2 linked regions of the Catalinimonas alkaloidigena genome follow. The protein of the gene in region 1 interacts with the protein of each later gene in a pairwise test. Links are inferred from orthologs where the notes say so. Each region holds a gene or a part of one and is shown in the gene's direction. Other genes may lie near its edges. The genes, in order: def and OKW21_RS07045.

Evidence for each region.
Region 2: the proteins of def (region 1) and OKW21_RS07045 interact in binary tests that used the Escherichia coli proteins (3 or more experiments, as listed by UniProt). The link is inferred for Catalinimonas alkaloidigena from one-to-one orthologs.

Annotation. Positions count from the first base shown.
Region 1 is NZ_JAQFIL010000001.1:7,026,889-7,034,420, reverse strand. The notes cover bases 294-3,194. They hold def (peptide deformylase), read left to right. Parts: upstream 294-1,406; coding sequence 1,407-1,982; downstream 1,983-3,194. Other genes in these bases: OKW21_RS28540 (amidohydrolase), read left to right, coding at 3,147-3,194; OKW21_RS28545 (methionine aminotransferase), read left to right, coding at 1,987-3,150; ruvX (Holliday junction resolvase RuvX), read left to right, coding at 987-1,403; OKW21_RS28560 (iron-sulfur cluster repair di-iron protein), read left to right, coding at 294-987. In the rest of the region: more of OKW21_RS28560, read left to right, coding at 217-293; more of OKW21_RS28540, read left to right, coding at 3,195-3,953; OKW21_RS28535 (hypothetical protein), read right to left, coding at 3,942-4,337; OKW21_RS28530 (T9SS type A sorting domain-containing protein), read right to left, coding at 4,334-6,601; OKW21_RS28525 (S41 family peptidase), read right to left, coding at 6,770-7,532. UniProt on the Escherichia coli protein: Removes the formyl group from the N-terminal Met of newly synthesized proteins. Requires at least a dipeptide for an efficient rate of reaction. N-terminal L-methionine is a prerequisite for activity but the enzyme has broad specificity at other positions.
Region 2 is NZ_JAQFIL010000001.1:1,640,650-1,651,444, forward strand. What follows is about bases 3,339-6,268. They hold OKW21_RS07045 (aspartate-semialdehyde dehydrogenase), read left to right. Parts: upstream 3,339-4,270; coding sequence 4,271-5,266; downstream 5,267-6,268. Other genes in these bases: OKW21_RS07040 (endonuclease III domain-containing protein), read right to left, coding at 3,460-4,140; OKW21_RS07050 (THUMP-like domain-containing protein), read left to right, coding at 5,371-6,268. Also shown: OKW21_RS07020 (FecCD family ABC transporter permease), read right to left, coding at 1-52; OKW21_RS07025 (heme/hemin ABC transporter substrate-binding protein), read right to left, coding at 59-958; gpmI (2,3-bisphosphoglycerate-independent phosphoglycerate mutase), read right to left, coding at 1,244-2,767; OKW21_RS07035 (Uma2 family endonuclease), read left to right, coding at 2,920-3,087; more of OKW21_RS07050, read left to right, coding at 6,269-6,561; OKW21_RS07055 (transglutaminase family protein), read left to right, coding at 6,649-8,610; OKW21_RS07060 (DUF2797 domain-containing protein), read right to left, coding at 8,612-9,439; OKW21_RS07065 (SDR family oxidoreductase), read left to right, coding at 9,512-10,348; hemA (glutamyl-tRNA reductase), read right to left, coding at 10,402-10,795.

The DNA of each region.
Region 1 (7,532 bases):
AATATTGAGATTTAAAAGTATTCATAACTAATTCATTTATAGGTCTTCAACCCATAAAGAATTATTGCCGAAACCATCAATTTAGTAATAATATACTAAATAAACATAAATATCATTCATTCGTTCTGTTAAGTTGTATATAAAATTACAAAGCATTAATTTTATATAATATACTATTTTGATTTTTCCTAGTTGTTGATTTAGACTAGTGAAAAATTGTTTACGAATACGAAAGAACTGATGAATATCGATACCAACAAGAGGATTACTGAGATTGTTGATGAAAACTATGCGTACGCATCTGTTTTATACTACTTTGGTATCAAATTTTATGATTACAATGAAAAGACGCTTGAGCAGGTGTGTGCTGAAAAAGGATTAGATGTCAAACATGTAATTAATAGTTTGGAGTCGGTAAATACTGTCTCAGAGGACGAGCGCCCTGCACTATCTACTTACCCTATTGATGTCATAGTAGAATATCTCAAACACACTCACTTTATATTTATTAAAGATCGCCTTCCCTACCTCAGCAAGCTTATTAAGAACCTTCAGATAACAGAATATAAGTCTATTATTGAGGACTTACAATTCATTTTCCCTCTCTTTGTGGAAGATCTTATTTACCACATTTACCAAGAGGAAGATGAGTTTTTCACTTATATTCTCTCTTTACAGGAAGCTTTAAGAAATCCTCAGGCAACTAACAGGCTATATTTTGATATGGAAAAATACTCTATTCAGGATTTTGCCATTAGCCACGACATTGACGATGATGAGATGAAAGGTATCCGTAATATTACAAATGGTTATAATACCCAGGGCATTAATAGTCTTCACCTGAGAGTAGTGTATGCTGAACTTCAACATTTTGAGCGGGAGTTACAAATACACGCTAGTATAGAAAACGAAATTTTATTCCCCAAAGCGCTGATGCTGGAAAAGCAAGTACGCAAATTTTTTAGAGATAAATCCCGCATGAATTAATGGCGAGAGTTATCGGAATAGATTACGGTACCAAACGCACAGGACTAGCTGCTACTGATCCTCTTCAAATTATTGCTTCTCCACTGGAAACCGTTCGAACTCATTTGATCTTTCAGTACTTACAGGAGTATTGTAGTAAAGAGGATACTGAGGCTTTTGTAGTGGGTATGCCCAGAAATCTGGATAATTCTGATACACATGCAACCAAACATGTAGAAGGATTTGTTAAAAAGCTGAAAAAAACTTTTCCGGCGCATACCGTATATTTGCAGGATGAAAGATTTACTTCCAAACAAGCCCTTGAGGCCATGATTGAAGGAGGTACATCTAAAAAATACAGAAGAGAAAAGGGCAATATAGACAAGGTGAGTGCCACCATTATTTTACAATCTTATTTAGAAAAGAAGCGTTTTTAAGATATGATTTATCCCATCGTATTATATGGTGATCCCGTACTGAAAACACCGGCTGAAGATATTGAGCCAGGCTCCATAGATGCCAAGCAGCTGAGTGAAGATATGTTTGAAACTATGTATCAGGCCAGTGGGGTGGGGTTGGCAGCTCCTCAAATTGGCAAAAGCCTTAGAATGTTTGTCGTGGATAGTGGCCCGATGGAAGAAGAGGATGAAGAAAGTAATGGGGAAGGCTTCAAGCGGGTATTCATCAATCCGGAAATTATTTCTTATGAAGGGGATGACTGGTCTTTTGAAGAGGGCTGTCTGAGTATCCCTGGAGTTAGGGCAGATGTAAATCGTCCGGAAGTAGTAACCATTAAGTATCTGGACGAAAACTGGAATGAACATACGGAGACTCTGGAAGATATGCCTGCCCGCATTGTACTACATGAGTATGATCACATAGAAGGCATTCTTTTTACTGATCATGTAAAAGGGCTTAAGAAGCGCCTTATTAAGGGTAAACTCAACAATATTACCCAAGGCAAGGTGGATGCAAACTATAAAGTGAAACTTTCACCCAAACTGGCCAAAAGATAGTATTTTGCATTATCAAGCTAAGCAAGCTGAAATATCATCCAAGCTTCCTGATACGGGAACTACCATTTTCACCATTATGTCTAAAATGGCATCTGATTATGGTGCCATTAATCTTTCTCAGGGATTTCCTGACTTTTCTGTTCCTGAAGCACTTCAGAAATTAGTGTACAAGCATATGCATGATGGGCACAATCAATATGCCCCCATGCCTGGGCTATTAGCGTTACGCGAGCAAATTTCTGGGAAGGTCGAGAAGCTATATCAGCGAATAATTAATCCCGAAACAGAAGTAACCATTACTGCCGGGGCTACGGAAGCCTTGCATGCCAGTATCTCAGCCATCGTTCATCCTGGTGATGAAGTTATCGTGCTGGAGCCTGCATATGACAGCTATATCCCTTCCATACAATTGAATGGTGGTATTCCCGTAACTGTAGCTCTAAACCCAAAAGATTTTACTGTAGACTGGAATAAAGTTAGAGAGGCTATTAGTAGTAAAACCCGAACGATTATAGTCAACACTCCCCATAATCCTAGTGGGAGCATTTTTTCTACTTATGATTTAGAACAACTGGCAGAAATTACCAGAGATAACCAGATGCTAGTACTTAGCGATGAGGTGTACGAGCATATTATCTTTGATGGAAAACAACACCAAAGTGTATTATGCCATGAGGAATTAGCTACCCGTAGTATCGCCGTCTTTTCTTTTGGCAAAACTTTTCATGCCACGGGCTGGAAGGTAGGCTACTGCATAGCGCCCCCCCCAATAAGTACAGAGATCAGAAAAGTACATCAGTATCTTCAGTTTAGTGTACACACACCTACACAGTATGCTCTGGCCGAATACATGGATACTTTAGATAGTTATCAGCATCTGGCCGACTTTTACCAGAAAAAGCGTGACCTCTTCCTGAAGCTTACCCAAGCCTCTCCTCTCAAAGCATTATCCTCAGGTGGTACTTATTTTCAATTGTTTTCTTATAAGGACTACTCAAAACTGTCTGACCGAGCACTGGCGGAAAAGCTGACCCAAGAAAACAAATTAGCCAGTATTCCGATTAGTGTTTTTTATCACGACCAAACTGATCATCATTATTTGCGTTTTTGTTTTGCAAAGAGCAACGAAACATTAGAAAAGGCCGCAAAAATCCTTTGTAGTTTATGAGCCAAATTTCTGACACTTTAAATGTTAGCCTTATTCAATCTGAACTTTACTGGCATAACATAGATGCTAATCTTGCTATGTTTGAAGAAAAAATCTGGCAGATTGGAGGAAAAACAGACCTGATTGTACTGCCGGAAATGTTCAGTACGGGCTTTACCAATGCGGCACCTGAACTGGCAGAGCCCATGAACAGCAAAACTTTTCGTTGGATGAAGCAGCAGGCGATGCAAACACAGGCTGCTATCTGTGGAAGCTTTATTGCCAGAGATGGAAAAAAGCTATATAATCGTCTATTGTGGATGCAACCTGATGGTGAATTTGTAAGCTACGATAAGAAGCATCTTTTTAGAATGTCAGAGGAGCATGAAATTTATACTGCCGGTTCTGATAGAGTAGTGGTAGAATGGAGAGGTTGGAAAATCAGGCCCTTGATCTGTTATGATTTACGATTTCCAATCTGGAGTCGTAATGAAACGTACGCTGATGGAAGCCAGTCTTATGACCTTCTTCTGTACGTAGCCAACTGGCCTGCACCCAGAGTTCAGGTATGGCGTACTCTTTTGCAAGCCAGAGCTATTGAGAACCTTTCTTATTGCATTGGAGTGAATAGAGTAGGGGAGGATGGGATGAATGTTTCTTATAATGGTCACTCAATGGTTTACAATTATAGAGGAGAAGTAATGAATGATCTGGGTGAAGCAGAGGATATTGCGCAAATAGAGATTTCAAAATCAGAGCTATCTGCTTTTCGTCAGAAGTTTCCCGCACATCTTGATGCAGATTCTTTTCAATTAGGAAAATAACTCTTCTGCTACATTCATTAAATGTTTTTCTGTAGGCTGATTATAAAAGTTATCTCCTAATGTCTTAGCCATTTTTTCTATTATCAGATTTTGACCTGACAATATAAGCTTCACTCGCCTAGATTTTTCTCTTACCAGCGTATTTATCAGTTTGAGTAACTTATTGGGATTTGCTTTACTGTCATAACTTTCCATCAGGATAAGTATTTTTTCTGCCTGATTAATCAGTTCCTGAGCATAAGTTACCATGCTTACATCTGAAAAATTGTCCAGGCTAAAGGTATTTACTTCAGGATAAAGTTTTTTTATGTGAGATTCTGAGCCGGTCTGAAAAGCCACCTGTTCATGACTCTCCACCAATTGAATATTTAAAAATGCTTTCACTTTACCATCAGTTTTTCGGCACTTACTTTCCCATTACTATTCCAAACTCTGATTAGATATATTCCTCTTGCCAGGCCTGCAACATCTATGGTCATTTCTTCTGTATTATCTTTTGGCTTGAGTTCAGCCAATATCGCTCCATTCATGCTAATCATTTGTAGCCACTTGATTGGCTCTGATGACCGAACTTTCACCTGTGGCTCCGTTAAAAATGTCGGATTTGGAAAAACCAATAGTGCCACATCTTCTCTACTTTGCCAGGCTGAGTAGCTCATCAGGCGAACTCCTCCCTGAGGGCTGCCCACAAAAATATAAGTTTTGTCGGAATCATCTATTTTGGCAGCAGCCAGACTTACATGCTTATCTATTTCCAAGTTCTTTTTTTGGTCGTCTAAACTCACTACTACAGTATCTGCAATAGCCTCTTCTTCAAGTTGGGCAAGAAAATCAGGATACAAAAGCATCCACTCACTGGCATCACTCCTCAATAAATCCTCTTTTCCGTCTCCATCAAAATCATACAGGAGAACAGAAAGGTTACGATTAAATATACTGCTGCTTATTCCCCCGGCATTTCCTATGACAAGTTCCCATTCAGGTAAACCCTCGCTATTCTGGTTTTGGTAATATTCCAGATTTCCTTCACGTTTGGCTATAAATACGTCCACATCACCATCATTATCAGCATCCGTAAACTCAAGCTGGTCAGCCGGGTGAAAATCAAGAGAAAGTGTTTGTCTCTGCTCAGGCTTAAATACCCATGCCCCCTGACTGCTGGCCTGATTTGCTATCCAGTAGAATGTGGCGGGGGAGGAAAAAGAGCTTTCAGCCCCACTCAAAAGCAAATCTGGCAAACCATCTTTATTAAGATCTTCAAAATAAAGGTGAAGCTGCTGTAATTTCCATTGGCTTAGTCCAAGGTAATCTGAAGTAGTGTATTTATAAGTTGGAACATTTGTCGTTCCTGTGTTTTCATAAAGATAAACACCTGCATAATAGCCGTTTTCATGCATGCTTCCGCGATGGGCAATGAATAAATCCATGTCACCATCAGCATCATAATCTACTAGTGTAGGAGCAGCATTTTCGCCTACATCTATCATTGCCGACTGTAAAAAGTTACGCTGTATTAAATTAAATTCAGGCATTTGCGCTGTACCTGTATTCTCATAAAGCCAACTGGAGTTTCGCATATCGGCAGCCCCTGTGATTTCTCCATTAACATTGGGAGCAATCACTAAATCTCTGACACCATCGTGTGTTACATCCACATGATATGCCGCGGGAAAAGAAATGGATAGCTCTTCCGGTATTTCTTCAGGATAGTTAGTGGAAAAAGATGTAAAGAGTGCGTTTTCTCTTGTACCTACATTTTCTAAAAAGTATAGCTCACCACAACCTTCATCACTACTCAGGATATCCTTATCCCCATCACCGTCTGTATCTATGGCTAATAAGGTTTTTCCTCCTATATGAAGCTGTTTGGCATCTTTGTTATACCGGTTACTAATTGCCTCACAGCTCTGACCTTCAAAGGCAAACTGTCCACAACCGCATTCTCTCATCTGGCCCCAGGCATCATCTATTGCTTCAAATTCTAGCGTACTACTATTGCCATTTTCTACGCTTTGGTTCTGGTAGTATTCCATGTTACCTCTACCGTTCACATTATAAACGACAATATCCAGGTCTCCATCGCCATCAATATCACTAATGGCGGGTATGTCAGATGGGTTGAGCTGAATGGCAATTTCAAAGCCTGAGAAACCGATGGTTGCTAGTGGATCAGCTACTAATTCCCATTCCAGTTGCTCACTATTACTCACATTACGATATACTGTGATACTTCTTTTTCCGGAAGCAGTGAATAAATCCTGCTTGCCATCTCCATCATAATCCACAAAGACTACCCAGCTGCTAATATTTTTTGGAAAGCTCAGGCTATACACAGGAGCGTAAACAAACTGCTGGTTTTGGGAAAGGAAAGGTATAAACTGATCCGAAGTTCTATCAAATATGATTAAGTCTTGCTGACCATCCCGGTTTAGATCAATATTATAATACTGCCCGGAATTTAACCCTCCTGCCCAGGCAAATTTCAGGTTTTCACTCTCATGATTCGCCTGAATATTTTGCTCAATCTCCACAGTCCATTGTGCCTGAGCTGATAATGCAAAGGTTAGAAAAAACAGAATACACAAGCAGTACTGATACACTTTAGCGCTATTACCGATTTGTGAATTTTTGAGTAATGTATATTGCATACATGCCAGCTTACATTACAAATATATAACAGGTATACATTAATGATATTTTACATTACTACTCTAATACTTAGGATAAAGTTTATGTAGCCTATACCATGAAAAAAAGCCGGACAGAAATAACTCCTGCCCGGCCAATGGCTTCACGTAAAATTTTTACTTTATAGCTTAGCTATCTCCTTTCAGAATAGCATTGTATTTTTCTTCATCATTCAATACTTCCAGAGCAGCCTGCAACACTTTATCATCATCAAATGAGGCTTCTATTTTACCATCGCTCAGGTAGTATCGCGATACGATCTCTTCTTCCAGAAGCTCTTTGATCTCATCTTTGAAGTTTTGTAAATCCTGATCTTTGTTGTGCTGCACTTTTTTGCGCAAAGAAGTTATCTGACCTTCAATATCTTGATAATACTTCTCGTCTTTGGCACTTTCAATAAGATCATCTATAGTTTGCTCAACTTCGGTAGTATAGTCATACTCTTTACCTTTGAGCCAAGTCACAAAGTCCTCGTATTCAGCATCACTAAGTTCAAATTTCTTAGCGTCAGTGATTTCAGGATGGGAGTAGTAATATTCTGTTGCGTAATCAAAAAGCAAGCTCTTAGTATATAGACTAATAGAGATGGGAGTTAATCTACCGGGCTTTACTTCAATGTCAGGGTTAATTCCTCCTCCATCATATACTACCCGTCCGTTTTTTGTCTCAAAAGCCGTTTTCAATGAATCTGCAATTTTGCCTACACTTCCGTCATCATTACGGTGGCTATAGTCAATGGCCTGGATACAACGCCCACTAGGGGTGTAGTATTTAGCAGTAGTAACCTTAAGTTGTGAATTATAAGTAAGTGGGCGGGTTGCCTGTACCAAACCTTTTCCAAATGTTCTCTCGCCCACCAGTACACCTCTGTCATAGTCTTGTACTACACCC
Region 2 (10,795 bases), 5.4 Mb from region 1 along the record:
TTGTAAGTAGCTGCTGACGTTTATTTCGGTATGAAGTAATTATGGTTGCCATCTTTATCTAGAGAGAAGCAGTAGTTAATTCAGGATGAATAAGTTGCGCTAAGTTATAAGAGGCTTTTCCCAGTCTTGAACTGAAGCCGGACAGCAAGAGCCCATCCATTGCAATTATATTTTTGTTTTTACCTGCATTGGTTTGCATCACGCCCTGTATTTCCAGCGCTCCCTCTATACCACCAAGACTTTCCAGGCCGGAGTTAAAGAATAGGATGAAATCGGGGTTTGCTTTAATGAGTGCTTCAGGGGTTAGAGGCTTATAACCTTCAACTTCAGGAACAGCAAGCGTACCTCCGGCAAGTGAAATGATGGTTTCGGCAAATGTCTCTTTTCCACAAATGCTAAGCGTACCATGGCCACGAGCGTAGACAAATAAGACTTTGGGTTCTTCCGTGGTTTGGGCCAGGAGGCTGTCTGTTTTTTGTAACGCTATTTCAAGTTCTTCATTTAATACTTTTGCCTTTTCTTCTTTTCCCAAGACTTTACCTATCTCCTGTATCATAGTAAAGGTTGAAGCAGTATTCGTTTTGTTTTCAAAGGTGTGAAAAGGGATTCCGGCGCTCTCCAACTGCGTATAGATGTCAGGACTCATATATGCTGCTTCGGCAAGAATCAAGGTAGGGTTCTGAGCAATGATACCTTCGGCTTTGATCCCATTGCGATAACCTAAAGAAGGTAAGCTTTGCATTTCAGGAGGGTAAGTGCTGGTGCGGTCAGTGGCTACAATCTGATCACAGGCACCCAGGGCACAGGTGATTTCAGTTATCGTACCCCCTATGGTGATGATTCTTTCACTTTTGTTGGCCTCAGTTGCTTGTGGGGCGTCAGCACTTTTGGAAGCACAGCCAAAAAAGAATGCTAATGCAAAAAGGCAGCTAGCAGTATATAAAAATAAAGTTCTCATATTTATTTAGACTAATTATAAATTATGACAAAGGTAATTGCTGGGTGTATACTCGTCAATTCTTATTATTAGCTAATTTTATACTGCTAGCACTAGTATGGCGTACTAATGATGGAAGGAAATTTTACTAAAAGTAGTGATTACTCTTATTGCTAAGAGTAGCTAGAAGGAGCACTTATGAATAGCTTAGGTAAGCACTCAAAAGCTTGTAATTCAGGAGGGTGATCAATAAAAAACGCCTGACTGCATTAGCCAGGCGTTTATGGTGAGAAGAGCGTTTTAAAACTAATGCTCTAGCAAAGATTCACCAGTCATCTCTTTAGGTTGCTCAATACCCATCAACGCTAAAATCGTAGGGGAGATATCTCCCAGTTTTCCATCTTTAATTTTGCCTTTGTAATCATTGTCAACCAGGATACAGGGGACAGGTACGGTAGTATGTTGCGTATGCGGGGTACCATCAGGGTTTTTCATCTGATCTGAATTACCATGATCGGCAATGATCAGTACAGAATATCCATTTTCCTGAGCTACCTCGGTGACAGCCTTGGCACATTGGTCAACGGTTTCGCAGGCTTTTACTGCCGCTTCAAAAACGCCGGTATGGCCTACCATATCAGCATTGGCAAAGTTCAGACATACAAAGTCTACTTCACCTTCCTTAAGTTTGGGAATGATACTATCGCGAATATCTCCCGCACTCATTTCGGGTTGTAAGTCATAGGTGGCAACTTTAGGAGAAGGGCACATGATACGTTCCTCACCTTCAAATTCCTCTTCGCGACCGCAGTTAAAGAAGAAAGTAACGTGCGGATACTTTTCTGTTTCCGCGATACGAATCTGTTTCTTTCCATGTGCTGCCAGCACTTCACCCATCACCTGCGTGATTGCTTTGTTGTCAAACAGAATGTTCACTCCTTTGAAGGTCTCATCATATTCTGTCATGGTGATATAGTTCAGATCCAGCTTCTTCATATTCTGTTCAGAAAAATCTTTCTGTGTCAGCGCCAGCGTAATCTGGCGGGCACGGTCGGTGCGGAAGTTAAAGCTGATAACCACATCACCTTCCTGAATGGTGGCTACTGGTTTTCCGTTTTCAGTACATACAATAGGTTTGATAAACTCATCAGTTACATCCTCATCATACGATTCCTGTACTGCTTTAACGGCATCCTCAGCCTGCTTACCTTCACCATTTACCAAAGCATCGTAGGCCAGCTTGGTCCGTTCCCAGCGTTTGTCACGGTCCATGGCGTAGTAGCGACCAATAACTGTGGCAATCTTGCCGGTAGTTTCTTTGGCATAAGTTTGAATTTCCTCTATGTTACCTTTCCCTGATTTAGGATCGGTATCGCGGCCATCGGTAAAAGCGTGAATGAAAACCTTCTCTAGTTCAGCCTCTCCGGCGGCCTTGCAGAGTGCTTTTAGGTGATTGATATGAGAATGAACTCCTCCGGTAGAGGTCAGCCCCAGAAAGTGTACCTGCTTATCGTTCTCTTTGGCATATTGAAAAGCCTTTTTCAATACATCAATGTTGAAAAAGTCACCTTTTTCAATAGACTGATTAATTCTTTCCAGCATCTGGTAGACAATACGGCCAGCACCCAGGTTCATATGGCCTACTTCCGAATTTCCCATCTGTCCATCAGGCAAGCCCACGGCTTTGCCCGAAGTAAGAAGCTTGCTATGTGCGTATTTGGTATATAAAGAGTCCACAAAGGGCGTGTTGGCTTTATCTATCGCAGATACCTCGGGGTTTTCAGCTATGCCCCAGCCGTCCAGTATCATTAGTATAACTTTCTTGTTCATAATTTAGTAAGATTAAAAAGCGAAATTGGTATGTCTGCAATTTAGCGAAGCAGGCCTATGAGATACAAATTATACGTATATTTATTGTGAGAGTACAATACTTACAGCTTTTGTCAAAATTCAGGTATAGTCATGGAGAAATTTGAGATAATGTGGAGGCCTTAGTTGGAATGTTAGAAGATGAGTTTTTTCGTTTTTGCCAGGATAATGATCATCTGCGCATTGAAAGAGAAGCTACAGGAAAAATTATTATAAAGTCACCTACCGGAAGTAAATCAGGATATCGTAGTTTAAATCTTAATGTACAGCTCGGTATATGAAACCAGCAACATCAAAAGGGATATCTATTCGATTCTTCCGCTGGCTTTACCCTGCCAAATGAAGCTATACGCTCGCCAGATGTTTCATTTGTCCTCAAAGAAAAGTTGGAATCTTTGAATGAAGTACAACAGGAAAGTTTTGCTCCTATCTGTCCGGATTTTGTAATTGAACTAAGGTCAAAAATGATCAGCTTAAAGATTTGCAGGCCAAAATGGAAGAATACATCAGCAATGGAGCGGCTTTTGGTTGGCTGATTGATCCGTATGAGCAATTTGATCAGCCTTTCAAGGAAGATATTTTATGAATGATTTTTCTATAGTTGTGGATAAAATTTTGCAATAGAGAATGAGTATACTTATGTCACAATAGCATCAAACTGCAAAGCTCTTTTTCTTGTAATAATCACAAATATCAGTGAGATAACACTGCCGACATTTGGGATTGCTCCAGGTACAAATACGCTGCCCGTGTTTGAAGAAGAGCTTATGAAAATTGAGCAGTTCGGCTGCATCGGCAGGAAGCATTGCTAGCAGTACCCCATGGGCTTTAGCTTCAGTCGTTTTTTTTCCGATAATACCCAGCCTTTGTGTCACCCGATACACATGTGTGTCTACAGGAAGCACCGGTTTGCGAAAGGTAAATAATAGTACAAAAGTAGAGGTTTTGTAGCCAACACCCGGCAGAGCCATCAGCCATTCCATAGCCTCTTCAACAGGAATTTCTCTTAAAAAATCTAAATTAAAATCACCCTTTTCTGCTTTGATCTGTTTCAATATTTGTTGAATGCGGGGAGCTTTCATTTCAGCATAATTTGAGGTGCTAATAGCTTTTGTAAGCTCTTCAGTAGGGGCAAGCATAATATTTTCCCAACTCCCAAAGCGTTCCCACATATTGTCAAAAGCTTGTTTTTCATTAGCATAGGTAGTGCGCTGAGACAAGATAGTAGCAATTAGTTGGTGCATGGGCCCTTTTGCTGAGAAGCGGGTTTGCCGGCCAAAATGAGCTTCCGCTCTTTGAAGGGCAATATTTAGTTTGTTTTGATCATTTTGCACAAGTTTTAAAACCTGCCATCGCTTTATTAGTTTGAATTCAGTAATTAGATTTCTATTTTTGCCAAGTTTAATCAAAGATGAATCTTTAGATTAGTGAAAATCAATTTAAATCCTTAATCACGCAACAGACATGAAATTAGCGGTCGTAGGAGCTACCGGTTTAGTAGGTAGCGAAATCCTCAAAGTTTTAGCAGAAAGAAATTTTCCATTAGACGAGTTACTTCCCGTAGCTTCAGCCAAGTCAGCCGGTAAAGAGATTATTTTTAAGGATAAGGCTTATAAGGTGATTACGATGGAAGAAGCCATTGCTGCCAAACCAGATATCGCTATTTTCTCAGCAGGTGGCTCTACTTCTCTGGAGTTCGCTCCCAAGTTTGCTGAAGTAGGTACTACGGTAGTAGATAATTCATCTGCCTGGCGTATGAATCCGGCCAACAAACTGGTAGTGCCTGAGATCAATGCAGATGTACTGGAAGATGAGGATAAAGTAATTGCCAACCCTAACTGCTCTACCATTCAGATGGTACTGGCTCTGGCACCTTTACATAAAAAATATAAAGCCAAGCGTATCGTAGTTTCTACTTATCAGTCAGTAACTGGTACCGGTAAAGCCGCAGTAGACCAGATGATGAATGAGCGTGAAGGTAAAGAGGGAGAAAAAGTTTACCCCTATCGTATTGACATGAATGTGCTGCCTCATATTGATGTTTTCTTTGATAATGGTTACACCAAAGAAGAGATGAAAATGGTCAATGAAACTGTGAAAATCTTTGGGGATGATAGCATCAAAGTAACCGCCACAGCGGTTCGTATTCCAACCATGGGTGGGCACTCCGAGGCCGTGAATGTTGAATTTGAGAATGAATTTGAGTTGGATGAAGTTAGAAAACTTCTATCTGAGACTCCTGGAGTTGTGGTAGAAGATGATGTAAAAAACAACGTTTATCCAATGCCTATCAATGCGCATAATAAAGATGAGGTGTTTGTAGGCCGTTTGAGAAGAGATGAAACGCAGCCTAAGACATTGAACATGTGGATAGTAGCAGACAACTTACGCAAAGGTGCAGCGACCAATGCGGTACAGATCGCTGAGTACCTTGTAGCGCGTAAGCTGGTACATGCTTAAGCAATAAGCACTAATATTTGAGAACAAACGTCATTGATGGCTAAGAGAAAAATGCTAAAAGCCTTATCTCTGAAACTATCAATGACGTTTTTATTTTTTTAGCCTTGACTGACATTTCAACCTTACTCAAAGCGGAAGTACAGGCTTTCATACGAGCACACGAAAAAGATGATCCTGCCCAGCTGGTGCTGGCCGGACACAAATTTCCTGAAATACCCATCAAAGAAGTAGCGGCCCAAATTCAGGCACGCCAGAAAGCGAAGCAGAAATTTCCGGAGTGGTACGAAACTTCGGGTATTGTTTTCCCTCCATCATTATCCGTAGAGCAGGCATCTTCGGAAATTACTGCCCGCTACAAAGCTACATTGGTATCAGGCAGTCATTTGCTTGACCTGACAGGAGGAATGGGTATAGATACCTATTATTTGAGTCAGTCATTTCAGAAGACCGATTATGTAGAGCAGCAGTCAGCGCTTTTTGAACTCGTCAGGCATAATTTCAAAGTTTTAGCCAATACCAGTATACGTCCACATCATGCAAATGCAGAGGACTTTCTTGCGCAATTAAATCATACAGTAGATTGCATATACCTGGATCCTGCCCGTAGGGATGACCAGAAAAGAAAGGTTTTTCGCCTGGAAGATTGCACACCAAATGTTATAGAACTTCAATCAAGGCTGTTAGAGGAAAGTAAGCAAGTGCTGATCAAGACAGCTCCGTTGCTGGATATTCAGGCCGCCTTACGGTCGTTAAAGCATGTCAAAAAGATAATTGTAATTGCGGTCAATCAGGATTGCAAAGAAGTGCTCTACTTGTTGGATAAAAGACATGATGATGAGCCTGAATTAGAAACTGTCTACTTTTTTGGGGACGCTTTACAGACCTTTAGTTTTAGCAAAAGTCAGGAAGAAGCGGCAAAAGTATATTACGCTGAGCCTCTCAATTATATCTATGAGCCGAATACCGCCATTCTTAAAGCAGGCGCTTTCAAAGTAATTGCCGAAGCTTTTCAATTGAAAAAGCTTCATCCTAATAGCCAACTGTATACCTCTACTATATTGAATGCTGATTTTCCTGGAAGAATATTTCAGATGAAAACCATATGTAAATACAATAAAAAAGCATTGAAAGCTGTCCTGCCTTCCCTGAAAGCTAATCTTAGCACACGTAATTTTCCAGAAAGTGTAGCCCAGATAAGAAAGAAAACTGGTCTGAAAGAAGGAGGAAATACTTATGTTTTTGCTACTACAGATATCCAAAATAATCACATTCTCATTATTACTGAAAAAGTGTAAATTATTATTATTTATATACAGATGTTATAAAATTGATATTATTTATCATATAATTATGATATAATTCATATGCAATCGTAATTTTAGATGAATAAGCTCATATTAAGTTTTCTATCTCTTTACTGTATATTAGGTACTTGCACCCGAAAAATAGCTGCGCAGGAAATCACTTTCGGTAGGATTAGCGCTGAAGAGTTACATGATGAATTTTACGATAAGGATTCTTCGGCTTCTGCTTTGATTCTATACGATCATGCTAAGTCCAACTTTAGACATCTGGAAAACCATGGATTCAGAGTAGAAACTACACGTACCGTCAGAATAAAAATCTATAATCAGGCAGGGTCTGGATGGGGAAATGTGGTTGTGCCATTATATCAGGATGGGTATAACCGCACTGAAACGGTGAGAGATATCAAGGGCTATGTGTATAATCTGGAAAACGGAATGATCCAAAGGGATGAGTTAGACAAAAAAGATATTTTTGAAGAAGATGTAAGTGAAAAGTGGCACCATGTCAAGTTTGCCTTTCCCAAGGTCAAAGCCAGCACCGTTGTAGAATATCAATATACCCTGGTTTCACCCTTTCTCTTTAAACTTGAAGACTGGGAATTTCAGCATGATATACCAGTGCAATGGAGTGAATATGTACTTACCGTACCTGCTTTTTATGAATACATGATTCTGAAGCAAGGATATTTTGATTTTGAAATTCAGGATGCCAGGTCCCTGAACGATGAACAGCGGCTCGGCTCGTATACCTACGATAACGTTAGGTATCATTGGGCGATGAAAGATGTACCTGCCTATCAGGAAGAGGAATACATGACTACCCGGGATGATTATATCGCCAAAATTATTTTTCAGTTATCCAAAGTGAATTATCCGGGTAAGCATGTAAAAGATTTTATGACTACCTGGCCTAAGCTGGTGGAAGATCTGATGAAACTCACTTACTTTGGAAAGAACATCAAAAAAAATAACACCAGGGAGATTGTGCAAAGCCTGACAGAGGGACTTGGTTCTGAAAAAGATAAGGCAACTGCTATATATGAGTATGTCACCCAGAATTTTGCCTGGAACAAAAAAAATAGTTATGCTCCATCTACTTCCTTAAATCAACTGTTAAAAGATAAGTCAGGTAACTGCACCGATATCAATTTGTTATTGCTGAATATGCTCAAAAAAGCAGAAATAGAGGCCCATGCTGTCTTGCTCAGCACACGTCAGCATGGCAAAATCACCACTTCATTTCCCCTGATTGATCAGTTTAACTATACAATCGTATTTGCCCAAATAGAGGGGCAGGGCGTTTTGCTGGATGCCACCCGCCGGGACTTGCCATTCGGAATGATCAACGAGGCCTGTCTAAATGGATATGGCTTAGTAGCTAATGAAGATGCGAAAGTCGAGCAGTGGATTGATGTAGGTCAGCAGGGTGTATACTTCGTAGATATTTATTGCCAGCTGAAATATGATGAAGAAAGGGGAAGTTTAACTGCCCAGGTCAAAGAGAGTTTTCGGGATTATGCAGCTTTGCGCGCACGAAAACTTTATCAGGAAGATGAAGCACAGCTTTACCAACTTAATGATGTACAGGAGTTAAAAATTGAGGGTGCTGAAGTCAAGTCAAAACCATTTAGCTTGAGTTATACTGCCCCTTACCCGGCTGAAGAGTTAGGAAGTCTGCTTTACATTGATGCTTTTATGATGATTGATGAGGGAAACCCTTTTAATGCGCCCAAACGCTTCTATCCGGTAGATTTTGGGCATAGAATGGCAGTGAAATATAACTTTAGCTTCACTGTTCCGGAGGGCTATAGCCTTGAGGAGTGGCCACAGGATATCAATCTTAAGCTAGAGGATAGCTCCATTAGCTATGTCTCCAAATCTAATTTTGCTTTCAACACATTACAAATCGTAAGCCTTTTTCAGATCAACAAAACAATGATAGGGGTAGATCAGTATCAGGACTTAAGAGAGCTGTATGCGGATATGCTGAGCAAGCAGATGGAAAAAATAGTATTGAAGAAAACAGAATCGGAGTAGATCAGTACGAAAACTGAACATAGTAGCCACTATGGTTACGAATGTTGAATACTTCACCTTGCTCAAGAATCAGGTATTGACCACGAATACCCAGTAATTTTGATGAAATGACCGGGTTTTTTACTAGGCCTAAACTCTTCACCTTGGTAGGATATTCCGTTACCGGATAATGAATCTCTGTAACAGGACATTCATCCAGAACATATTCCTGAACATCATCGCTGAGGAACATTTGGGCTTCTTTACAATAGTTTTCAAGCTGTACACCTTCCTTTTCCACATCTTTAAGCATGTTTCGCCAGTTGGTTTTGTCAGTAAATTGATCTTTAAGTTCTACCTCAATTTTTCCGGCAAGATATCGATAAGGTACTTCAGCAATCGGCAAGGCTCTTCTTGCTCCCTGATCAATCCAGCGGGTAGGCACCTGTGTGCTTCTGGTTACCCCTACCTTAATAGCATCGGTTTGTGCCAGGTACACAATGTGGGGTTGTAAATGGTGTTTTTCTTCCCATTCTATATCTCTGCCTTCTCCCAGGTGGGCCCGGCAAAGCTCCGGCCTGATGATGCATTCAGAATTTTGTGGTGCATTGATAAAACAAGGATAGCAAAAACCTTGTCCAAAAGCTTTCTTGATGGCTCTGCCACAATTGATACAGTTAATTCTACCGTCAAATGCAATATGAATTGTTTGCCCTAACAACTGGTTCATGTCAATTTCATCGTCCTGTAGTTTAAGCGTATATCGGACAGGATCTTCTAAAGCCACACGCATTTTCAGTAAATTGCCTTCGTAAGTCACCGTATCAATTCTTTTAGTTAAAAGCTGCAAAATTAAGGCTTTTTAAAAAGAATACTAAACAAATAGGATGAAGATCATTTTAAGAGTATATAATGGAATGACATGAACAAAGGAGAGAAAACAATTAGTATATTGGGTTGTGGATGGCTGGGGCTTCCACTGGCTGAGCGCTTACTTGAAAAAGGCTTTCTGGTAAAAGGATCAAGCACCAGTACGGAGAAGCTTCAAGGCTTATCTGAGAAAGGTATTCAGCCTTTTCACATTCATCTTAGTCCTCAAATCAATGCTGATTATCAGCCTGAGTTTTTTGAAAGCCAGGTGCTGATTTTGAATATTCCCCCGGGTCGGCGCCAGCCTGATATTGAGACAATTTATCCTCAACAAATCAGCGAGCTAATAAAAGTTGCCGGAGAGACTTCTCTTAAAAAAATATTATTTGTCGGTTCTACCTCTGTTTATCCTAATCTCAATCGTGAAGTCACAGAAGAAGATGCGGGAGGGCAGATCAGTTCGTCTGGTAAAGCAATTTTGAAAGCAGAGCAAATACTCCACAACCAAAACCGTTTTCAGATCAGTATTCTTAGGTTCTGTGGATTGTATAATCGTGAGAGAAATCCGGGAAGGTTTCTGGCCGGCAAAGAACTCAGCAGTAGCGGGAAGGACAGAGTAAATCTGATTCATCAGGAAGACTGTATCAGGATTATCATGAAATTGATAGAGAAAGAAAGCTGGGGTGAAACATTTAACGCCTGTGGTGACCAGCATCCAGAAAAAGAGCAATTTTATCCAGTCGCTGCAAAGCATCTTGGCCTTACACCTCCCAGCTTTGATGACAAAGCTTCAGCGTCATATAAAATAATTAATAGCGGAAAGCTCAAACAGAAGCTGGACTATAGTTTTGCCTATCCCGATCCTGCTAAAGCCCTTGAGAAATCGTAGAAAAACCGAAATTTATCAGAAAAATGATTTTAGAAAGCTTTTGAAAAGACTAATTACTTGGCTTTGGGAATATTATGCCTTTCCAAGTCAAAAAGGTCGTTGAGGACATCAATCAGAGTTTCTGCTTCACCACGCTTGCAGGCAGCTTTCAGTTGCAATACCGGAAGCTTCATGATTTTCTGCATCATCCCTTTGGTAATTTTTTCCACATAATCCGCCTCTTTCTCATCCAGGTTTTTCAGGTAACGGGCAATTTCTTCCTGACGAATTTGCTCCAATGCATTTTTCAGTCTATGGATAGTAGGGGAAACTTCCATTTCCTGTACCCAACCTTCTATATCAGTGAGTGCTTCTTCAATGATGGCTTTCACATGGGGTATGGCATTAATGCGCTTCTGCATGGCCTCATCCGACTTGTTTTTGATATCATCTACATTATAGACCAGT